DNA from 3 places in the Methylophilus sp. E2MeOHC9 genome. Region 2 is predicted to be linked to each of the others. Evidence: riboswitches for the same ligand, from Rfam matches in the RefSeq annotation. Region 2 holds a riboswitch; each other region holds the start of a gene.
What was found. Region 2 has a riboswitch for cobalamin ahead of ACSSVF_RS07045 (TonB-dependent receptor). Riboswitches for the same ligand answer to the same signal wherever they lie in the genome.
Positions count from the first base shown of each region.

Region 1: another riboswitch for cobalamin. It lies ahead of ACSSVF_RS05595 (TonB-dependent receptor domain-containing protein); the one in region 2 lies ahead of ACSSVF_RS07045 (TonB-dependent receptor).
Region 3: another riboswitch for cobalamin. It lies ahead of nrdA (class 1a ribonucleoside-diphosphate reductase subunit alpha); the one in region 2 lies ahead of ACSSVF_RS07045 (TonB-dependent receptor).

Region 1 covers NZ_CP196024.1:1,184,887-1,188,167, reverse strand. Annotated here, with positions in the region: gene ACSSVF_RS05615 (EVE domain-containing protein) at 1-262, opposite strand, end outside; gene ACSSVF_RS05610 (DUF2237 family protein) at 391-750, shown strand; gene ACSSVF_RS05605 (cell division protein ZapA) at 1,062-1,364, opposite strand; gene ACSSVF_RS05600 (hypothetical protein) at 1,368-1,535, opposite strand; cobalamin riboswitch at 1,695-1,906, shown strand; gene ACSSVF_RS05595 (TonB-dependent receptor domain-containing protein) at 2,042-3,281, shown strand, end outside.
Region 2 covers NZ_CP196024.1:1,464,721-1,468,001, forward strand. Annotated here, with positions in the region: gene ACSSVF_RS07040 (PEP-CTERM sorting domain-containing protein) at 1-1,037, shown strand, start outside; cobalamin riboswitch at 1,564-1,792, shown strand; gene ACSSVF_RS07045 (TonB-dependent receptor) at 1,988-3,281, shown strand, end outside.
Region 3 covers NZ_CP196024.1:2,981,942-2,985,222, reverse strand. Annotated here, with positions in the region: gene ACSSVF_RS14230 (TonB-dependent siderophore receptor) at 1-1,234, shown strand, start outside; cobalamin riboswitch at 1,569-1,791, shown strand; gene nrdA (class 1a ribonucleoside-diphosphate reductase subunit alpha) at 1,924-3,281, shown strand, end outside.

The DNA of each region.
Region 1 (3,281 bases), 280 kb from region 2:
CAAAATACTTGTGGCCAGCCACGAACTGAAACTTATCCGGATACGCCAGGGTGCTCACCTCACAGATACCCACAATGCCGGGCACCTCACAGTTGGAGTGGTAAAACAGCACGCCATCGCCCACTTTCATTTGATCACGCATAAAATTGCGCGCCTGGTAATTGCGCACGCCATACCAGTCTATGCTTTGATTAGGCAGGCCCGCCAGATCATCAATCGAAACATCCGATGGTTCGGACTTCATCAGCCAATAACGTGCCATGTGTTAAAACCTTCTTCTCTCATGCAAATGTCCAGTATCATCAATGCCAGTGCCAGCAACCCTGACATCTTAAAACCCAAATATCATAAACCCCAGTATCATAAACTAAAGTCTCACCACATTACATCATGGCTAAAAACGTCCTCGGCACCCTGCTTATCCCTTGTAGCACGCATCCTGTCACCGGTTTTATGCGCGATGGCTGTTGCGGATTTCACCCGGAAGATAGGGGCAGGCATACGATTTGTGCAGAAATGACCGATGAGTTCCTGGCTTTTTCCACCGCGCAGGGCAACGACTTATCCACGCCTATGCCGGATTATGGCTTCCCCGGGCTGCATGCTGGTGACCGCTGGTGCGTATGTGCCCGGCGATGGCTGGAAGCCAGTGAAGCTGGTTATGCGCCGCCGGTAGTGCTGGAATCTTGCGATGAAAGTTGCCTGGAAGTCGTCAGCCTGGCTGACTTGATGTACCACGCCTTAAGGTAACGTGGCAGAAAGAGACACATGTGCTTTTGAGAAGGTGTATTAAGGGGTTACCTGAGCCATAATCCTGAACCAAAAAGTTCAGGTGGTAACAGCCTAAGGTACATTAGGTTCACACGCCAAGGGAGTCTTAAAAGATATCCCAACTTAGTGCGATCGCACAGCACCTGATGAGCCGAAACCTATAACAAAGACTAGTTCAAGGAATTTAGACTCAGGCAACGCCTTAATACACCTTCTTAAAAGCACACCGTATAAAAAATGATACGCCAATTAATAATATTGACGGTGAATATTTTATGAAGTTAAGCGGATTACAACAATTTATGTTGGCTGGATAACACTTCATCCATTTGCTGTTGCATGGTCGTGATGCGTTTTTTCACATCGCCCACATCCACGCCATCACTGCGGGTATTCAATAACTCATGCGTGATATTCAGTGCCGCCATGATCGCAATGCGCTCTACACTGACCATCTTGCCCGCATCGCGGATCTCACGCATTTTACCATCAAGGTAGCCGACCGCCTGCACGATCACATCGCGCTCTTCGTCGGTACACGTCACACTGAACGCGCGACCCATGATCTCAATATCGATTGGTTGTTTAGCCATCGTTTATTGACCTTCCTGTGGCAGCGCAGACAATAATTTTTCCAACTGTACACTGGCTTGCGTCATATTCAGCTTGAGCGATTGCGACTCTTGGTGCAGTTTCGTCACCTCCTGACGTAACTGGCCATTGTCTTCACGCAGGTGATGACACAGCGCAATTAACTTCGCCACACGCTCTTCCAAACTTTTCAGATCAGCATCCATCGAACCATTATCAATGAAAAAAATGATTGTGGTCAATAGCTAAGCGTAGTTTTTCAAAGTAAATTAACAATTTCAGCTTGCTTGTTCAATGAATGTTTGCTCGCAAAAGCAGGCGCTTTCAACTAAAATGAGCGCCAGTTGTCAGGTGCTCCGCGCTGTGTTCTTGCAGACGGAGTGAAACTGGGAAACAGGTGCGTGAATCCACATTCGCAATGCCTGTGCTGCCCCCGCAACGGTAAGCAAGTGCGGGTCTATCCATATGCCACTGAGTACACACTCGGGAAGGCGATAGATCAAAACTTGCAAGCCCGGAGACCGGCCTCACAACCAAAATAGTGTTGAAACACCGCGGGGTGACGGCGTTTAAGTCAGGAAATAGTCTTGTGGCTATTTCCAGCTTTATTACGTTCCTTTCCCGTAGTGATTCAACGTGATCATTACCGCATGCGGGGTCGCATGCCTACAGGAAAATCATGTATAAAAGCCTCATAAAAACACTTATTGCCATTTATCCGGCTTTAGCATTCTCAGAAGATATCTTTCGCGATAGTACTACGCAGCAAGCATCACTTTCCCTGAGTGAAATCAACGTTACTGCAGCCAGGACGCCTATATCGACAAAAACAGCTACCGGCGACATGACCATCATTGAACGCGATGAAATCGAGCGCCTTTCCGGTAGTGGTTTGGTCGATTTACTCAAATTGCAACCGGGAATACAGATTCTCACTAATGGCGGCATGGGCAATACCGCCAGCGTCTACATGCGTGGCACCAATGCTGATCAACTGGTAGTTATGGTTGACGGCATAAGAATCAACTCGGCCACAACTGGTACGACTGCCTTTGAAAACTTACCATTATCAACTATAGATCGTATCGAGATTTTAAGAGGACCCGCCTCTAGCCTATACGGTTCGGACGCTATTGGTGGCGTGATCCAAATCTTTACTCGCCGCGGATTAACCGACAAAACCAGCCTTTATGGCAGTGTCGGTGCTGGAAGCTATGATACCTATACAGGAAATGTTGGTCTGAGCACTCAATACAAAGCGTTGCAGTTTGGTGCTCAAGTGAGCAGCTATGACACGCGAGGCATTTCTGCCAGAAAAAACCCGCCCTTGGCACGTGACAGAGATCGCGATGGCTACCGCAATCTAGGCGGTTCTGCATTCGCCACACTCAATATCGCTGAGGGGCATAGCTTGAATCTGAATTTTTTCGGATCCGATGGCCAAAACCATTACGACAACAACAATGGATTCAACAACTATTCCACCATGCATCAGCAGGCCTACAGTGCCACGTTGAAAGATCAAATCACCGATTTCTGGAAAAGCACATTTAAATACGGCATCGGGCAGGACCGCTCATTTAACTTTGAAAGGCCAACCCGCCAAACCAGATTTCAAACGGATCAAACGCAGATCACCTGGCAACACGACTTCACGTTACCCATTGGCGTACTCACATTTGCTTATGACAGACTTGAGCAGGACGCTCTGACCTCTACCAATAGTATCCGCAATATCGATAAAAGCAGAAATAACGACAGCTTTACCCTAGGCTATGTCGGTCAGTATGAAGCGCATAGTACCCAACTGTCTTTACGAGAGGATCATAATACTCAGTATGGCAGCTTTGTGACTGGCGGTATCGGCTACGGCTACACGCTATCACCACAATGGCAAGTGACTACACAATATGGCTCAG
Region 2 (3,281 bases):
GCCCTCTCAAGGTTAGTTCAAACGGAATGGTGGTAACAGGCGAGATGCAGATTGGTTCTCTAGATGATGGATTTCCAATCTATGGGAACGCTATATGGACGCAAGCAAACGGCATGATTAGAGTGCGAGAATTATCTGGTGGACTTTTTGGTGGTATGGTGATCAATGCAGATGGTACTGTATTTGTTGGAAGTGACAGTTCAGTGGCTGCTAGCTGGAGTGAAAGTGAAGGAGTAATTCATTTAGGGCATTTGCCTGGAGATTCTAACAGTAGAGCATTTGGTGTTAACGCCGATGGATCTGTCATAGTCGGCACGTCCTCAAATGGTTACAAAACGGAAGCATTTCGTTGGACTCAAACTGAAGGAATGATCGGGTTAGGTGATTTGGCGGGAGGTTATTTTCATAGTTTTGTAAGTGGAGTAAGTGCGGATGGATCAGTAGTTATTGGTAATGGTTCGACTACCAGTGGTCTAGAAGCATTTCGTTGGACTCAAACTGAAGGTATGGTTGGCCTTGGTTATCTATTTGCAGATGATCTTCAAAGTAATGCTACTGGTATTAGTGCGGATGGATCAGTAATCATTGGAGACTCTTTTACCATTGGTTTTACACGTCAAGCATTCCGCTGGACTCAAACTGAAGGTATGGTTGGCCTTGGGTACTTATCTGCTGACCATCTTCATAGTAATGCTGAAGGCGTTAGTGCGGATGGGTCTGTAATTGTGGGCAGTTCTTTTTCGAGTTGGCTTGATGAGGAAGCATTTCTGTGGACAGAGGCCGATGGGATGGTAAGCCTTATGGATTGGCTAACTGAAAAAGATGTCGATATGTCAGGTTTTACTCGTTTAGTAAGCGCACAAGGGATTAGTGCAGATGGTAATACGATTGTTGGATCTGGTATTAACCTAGCCGGAAAAGAAGAAGGTTTCTATGTCAGAATTACTGCAGTACCAGAACCTGAAAGCCTAGCAATGTTAATTGCAGGATTAGGTTTAATTGGGTTAATTCAAAGACCGAAGAAACGCATGATGTAAGGAGCTGTGTTTGCTCAAAATGGGCAACATTTTAATAAGACTCAAGGTTGATACTTTGGGTCTTTTATTTTCATTCAAAACATCCTCCAGCGTACAGTTTTCAGAATTCTGGCGTTTAAGTATTTCTAACCATTTGCTCACCCGCAACTCATTCCCAAAATTCATCCACTCGCAGCCACAAACTCTGCCCATAGTCACACGCCTTGAGCCATAGCCTAGCAATCAGAGGCTGGCTGATTCGGCGGTAATCCCGGTGGCAATCGTTGGCCGTTATGTTGGATTGGCTTGGGTTGGGAGTTGGGGTTAGTCCAAGTATTAAACTTAATGTTTATAGTAGCCATGCGCTTGGATAGGATGCATGGCTTTTCGAGTATCCTCAAGAAGATGGTCACGAAATTCAATTTATTCCCCATTTGAGGAATAGACCGACCAAAAGCTAAATGCTGTAATAATCGGATAGTCTCAGCAAGTACAGCATCTGGTGTGTAAGTTTTTGTTTATGCATTGACACCAAAGCACGACAAACTTACACTCGCCCCACCATGGTTCAGCTTGGCGATGCTTAAACATAGCCAAGCAGATTAATAGGGAATCCGGTGCCGTCTCAAGAGATTACGAGACCATTCCGGAACTGCCCCCGCAACTGTAATCGGATAGCCTGTTCGCACATCTAGCCACTGAGTTTATGACTTGGGAAGGCCGCGAATAGGCAGCGACCCGAGAGTCAGGAGACCTGCCCTGGTGTAGTCGTAGAGTTCGAATTAGGGCGGGGTGCTCCTGAGTAGAAGTGAATGTCAATTCACCGTTTACATATCTATAACACCGCATATACAAGCTGAGTCGTGTCGCAACCGGCACGAATGAGGCTGTCTACTTTGAACCCTGCTATTACCAACGTACGTGACGGTTTGGTCGCGTTAATTTGAATGGTATTCAGGGAGTATTAAATCATGTTTAAACAAAAGGTATTGGGCGTGGCCATATTGGCAGCGCTCTCCGGCATGGCATCCGCAGCAGAGGATTTGCTGGACGAGGTGGTAGTAAAAGCTCGCGCGGAACCCAAGGCAGCAATCAACCTCAATAAAACCAATAGTACGGCAACGCGATTGGACCTGACCGCGAAAGAGACACCTGCCAGCGTTGACGTCGTTGATAGCGACACCATCCGCCAACGCGGCGACATCAGCATCAAAGAAGCGGTGACCCGTACAACCGGCATCACTGATATCAGCACGCCTGGCAATGGACAATCCTTTTCATCACGGGGATTCACAGGCAACAACTCCGTCGCACAAGCTGAAGACGGTGTCCGCCTGGTCACAGGTGCTGGCACGCTGACTTATCCTTCAGATACCTGGGGTTACGAGCGGATTGAAGTGTTACGCGGACCTGCTTCTGTCATATTCGGCGACGGTTCTGCCGGAGGTGTGGTTAATAGTGTCAGGAAAAAAGCTAGCCGGGAAACATCGCTTGAAGCTCTGTTCGGGTTGGGGACACGCGGTAACTATCGTACCGGTATCGGCGGCTCAGGTGCCATCGGTGAAATGGGTGCTTTTCGTATTGATGCCTCTGCGTTAGGCGGTAATGGATACATAGATAGGGGTGATTTTAAAAGTAAAAAAATCATGTCGTCGTTTCTGTTCACGCCTACAGAGAATCTACGGATCGGTTTTACGCTTGACCATGCAGAAGAGTCACCGACAGCCATTTATGGTTCACCGTTAGTGAACGGCAATATTTCGCGTGCATTACGTAAAGCCAATTTCAATGTCGACAATGACAAAATGGATTTCGTTGATACCCGTGCCCGCGCCAAGGTCGAATGGGATATCACCCCTTCATTGAAATTCAAGAATGAGACTTACTGGTTCAAGTCGGACCGGGAATGGCGTAACGCAGAAAACTACGCACTGAATACGACGACTAATCGTGTCACCCGCAGCAGTTTTTTAGCGATCGAACATGAACAGACCCAGTATGGCAACCGCATGGAGCTGGCCTCGATTGATACTCTGTTGGGACATCAGAACCGTATCGCAGCGGGTTGGGAGATCTCGCATACAGATTTCCTGCATAGCAGCAATGCGGGCAACACTGTTTCAGACAGTGTCCCGGTATATAACTTCTCTCCCGGCCTGTTTAGAAGCACGACGGCGGTATTGAAAAACTATGATGCTGATCTCAAGCAACAGGCTTTCTTTGTGGAGGATGCATTCAATGCGACTGATCATTTAAAGCTGATCG
Region 3 (3,281 bases), 1.5 Mb from region 2:
CAAGCTAAGTGCGCTTTACCAGCGTAATGACAGGGAAGACCAGATCATCCGCCCTACGGATGACAGGATTAATCCACAAACCCTGGCCGGTCAGCGTTATTTGCGTGCGGAATTCTCCAGGGTGTTGTATGAAACCACGGCACTGGACGCCCAGGTGGTCGGCAAGTTTGACGCTTTCGGGCAAACGCATGAAGTATTTGCCGGTGCCAACTGGCAGCAAAATGAGATGCCATCGAGCAGGACTGCGCGTACCGCTTATACACCGCAATATCCAATTGACTACAATAACCTGAACCTGTCACAAGTGCCACGCGTCTATCCAGGCGTTTATGCTGCTGCGCTGGATTCCAGGGAAACCAGGCAGGGCCTGTATGGCAATGTCAGGTTACAACTGGCTGATCCGCTCAAGCTGATCCTGGGTGGCCGGGTCAGCTGGTATGACTATGAAAGCTCATTCAATGGCGCTTATAAGCAATCCAACGAGGTCACGCCTTATGCTGCGCTGATTTACAGCTTGAATGACAACTGGTCACTCTATGGTAGCTACACGGAGATCTTTAAACCGCAAAGTAATACCTTCACCGCAGGTGGTGGCGCGTTGCAACCTGCGACAGGCAAAAACTACGAGGCAGGCATCAAAGGCGAGTTTTATCAAGGCAAACTGAATACGGCATTGACGCTATTTAAAATTGAGCAGTCCAACGGCGCCATTATCGACCCTTTGAATTCGGTCACTTGTGCGGGTTCACCTTCCGGCGGCGCTTGCTACATCAATGCCGGCAAGCAGGAAAGCCAGGGCATAGATGCTGAGATCAGCGGTGAAGTACTGCCAGGCTGGCAAGTATCTGCTGGCTATACCTTTAATGATGCTAAATATGTCATGGCCGGTGATACCAACCTGAATGGCGTGCGCCTGAACGGCGATCATAACCCGCGCAACCTGTTCCGCGCCTGGAACACCTACAAGTTGCACGGTGACTGGGATAGATTCTCTATCGGTGGCGGCGTAGTCATGCAAAGCAGAACCGGGTTCACCACGACTGTCGATAATGTGAAGCGTGAGCAAAGTGGCTATGCCATCTGGAGCGCGCAGGCCAGCTACAAGATTGATAACCGCTGGACAGCAGCACTGAATATCAACAACCTGTTCGACAAGCACTACTACCTGGATGCATTACAAACGTTTTACGGCGATCCGCAAAACTTTATGCTGACGATACGCGGTACTTTATAAGATGACACTTTATTAAACTCACATAGGGTGTTTTTAATATAAGGTTTTAGTCGTCGCAGATGGACAATGAATCAGGCTTTACCCGGTTCATTGTTGACGGTTTAAAGGCCGGCCTTCATGGCCGGCCTTTGCTTTTGATAAGGCGGATAAAAATGTTTCAGCTTTGTAACATTCAATGCGCAATTCAACTAAAAATGCAATGCATTTTCACAAAAAATATATTAAAAAAATTCTTTGAATATATTCTTTAATAGAAACAATACCTTGTATAGCAAAGTGAGACTTTACAACTATATCTTGTGTTTTGTCTGATTGAAAAGCCATAGATATTGATTTATAGTCGCATCCATACGGTTTGCAGAAGAAACACTTCTTCGGCATTTAAAAGGGAATCTGGTGCGTGAACCCGCGCAGGTGTCATCAAGCCAGGGCTGCCCCCGCAACTGTGATCAGCGAGTTGTTTGCGAACACTTTAAGCCACTGAAGAAATTCGGGAAGGCGACCGCAAATAATCATGACCTGAGAGCCAGGAGACCGACCGTCAGTTTTTTACTTGTTAACGTTTGAGGCGGGGTGTCCTCGGCAGTAGCAGAGCTATCATCATGGTGCCGGGTTTTGCCCGGCCTGCATATGTGTTGCTTTTGCGTCGTTGCTGTAGTCCTTCCGCTTCCTGAATTTGGGAGCCATCAATGTCACAATACGAATCCATGCAAGCCACCAAGCGTGATGGCCGCAAGGAACCTATCAATCTCGATAAGATTCATCGTGTGATTGACTGGGCAGCACAGGGTCTGAACAATGTGTCAGTATCGCAGGTTGAGTTGCGCTCCCATATCCAGTTTTACGATGGCATCCGTACTGACGACATTCATGAAACCATCATCAAGTCCGCTGCTGACCTGATCTCGGAAGAAACCCCGGATTACCAGTACCTGTCAGCCCGTTTGTCTATCTTCCACCTGCGCAAGATCGCCTATGGCCAGTTTGAGCCACCGCACCTGTTTGACCATGTCACTAACCTGACTGAGCTTGGCAAATACGACCAGCACTTGCTGCGCGATTACAGCCGTGAAGAATTCGATGTGCTGAATGGCTATATCGACCACTGGCGCGATATGAACTTCTCCTACGCGGCGGTCAAGCAGCTGGAGGGCAAGTACCTGGTGCAGAACCGCGTCACCAAGAAGATCTACGAGAGTCCGCAGTTTCTGTACATTCTGGTGGCCATGTGCCTGTTCGCCAACTACAAAGGCCAAACGCGTCTGGACCTGATCAAGCGTTTTTATGACGCCGTATCTACCTTCAAGATCTCGCTGCCTACGCCTATCATGTCCGGCGTGCGTACGCCGACGCGCCAGTTCAGCTCTTGCGTGCTGATCGAGTGTGGCGATAGCCTGGATAGCATCAATGCCACCACCAGCGCCATTGTGAAATATGTCTCGCAACGTGCCGGTATAGGCGTGAACGCTGGCCGTATCCGCGCCCTGGGTAGTGAAATCCGTGGCGGTGAAGCGCAACACACCGGCTGCCTGCCGTTCTACAAGCTGTTCCAGTCTGCGGTGAAATCCTGCTCGCAGGGCGGTGTGCGTGGCGGTGCCGCGACCTTGTTCTACCCGTTGTGGCATCTGGAAGTCGAATCGCTGCTGGTACTGAAAAACAACCGCGGCGTGGAAGAAAACCGCGTGCGCCACCTGGATTACGGCGTGCAGATCAACCGCCTGATGTATCAGCGCCTGATCAAGAGCCAGAACATCACCTTGTTCTCGCCACATGATGTGCCTGGTTTATATGACGCTTTCTTTGCCGACCAGGATGAGTTCGAGCGCCTGTATACCCAGTACGAAGCCGATACAAGCATACGCAAACGCACGCTGCCAGCCGTAGAGCTGTTCTCGCTGATGATGCAAGAACGTGCCGGTACAGGCCGTATCTACATCCAGAACGTAGACCATTGCAACACGCATAGCCCGTTTGACCCGGCTGTGGCACCTGTGCGCCAATCCAACCTGTGTATGGAAATCGCACTGCCAACCAATGCCCTGAACGA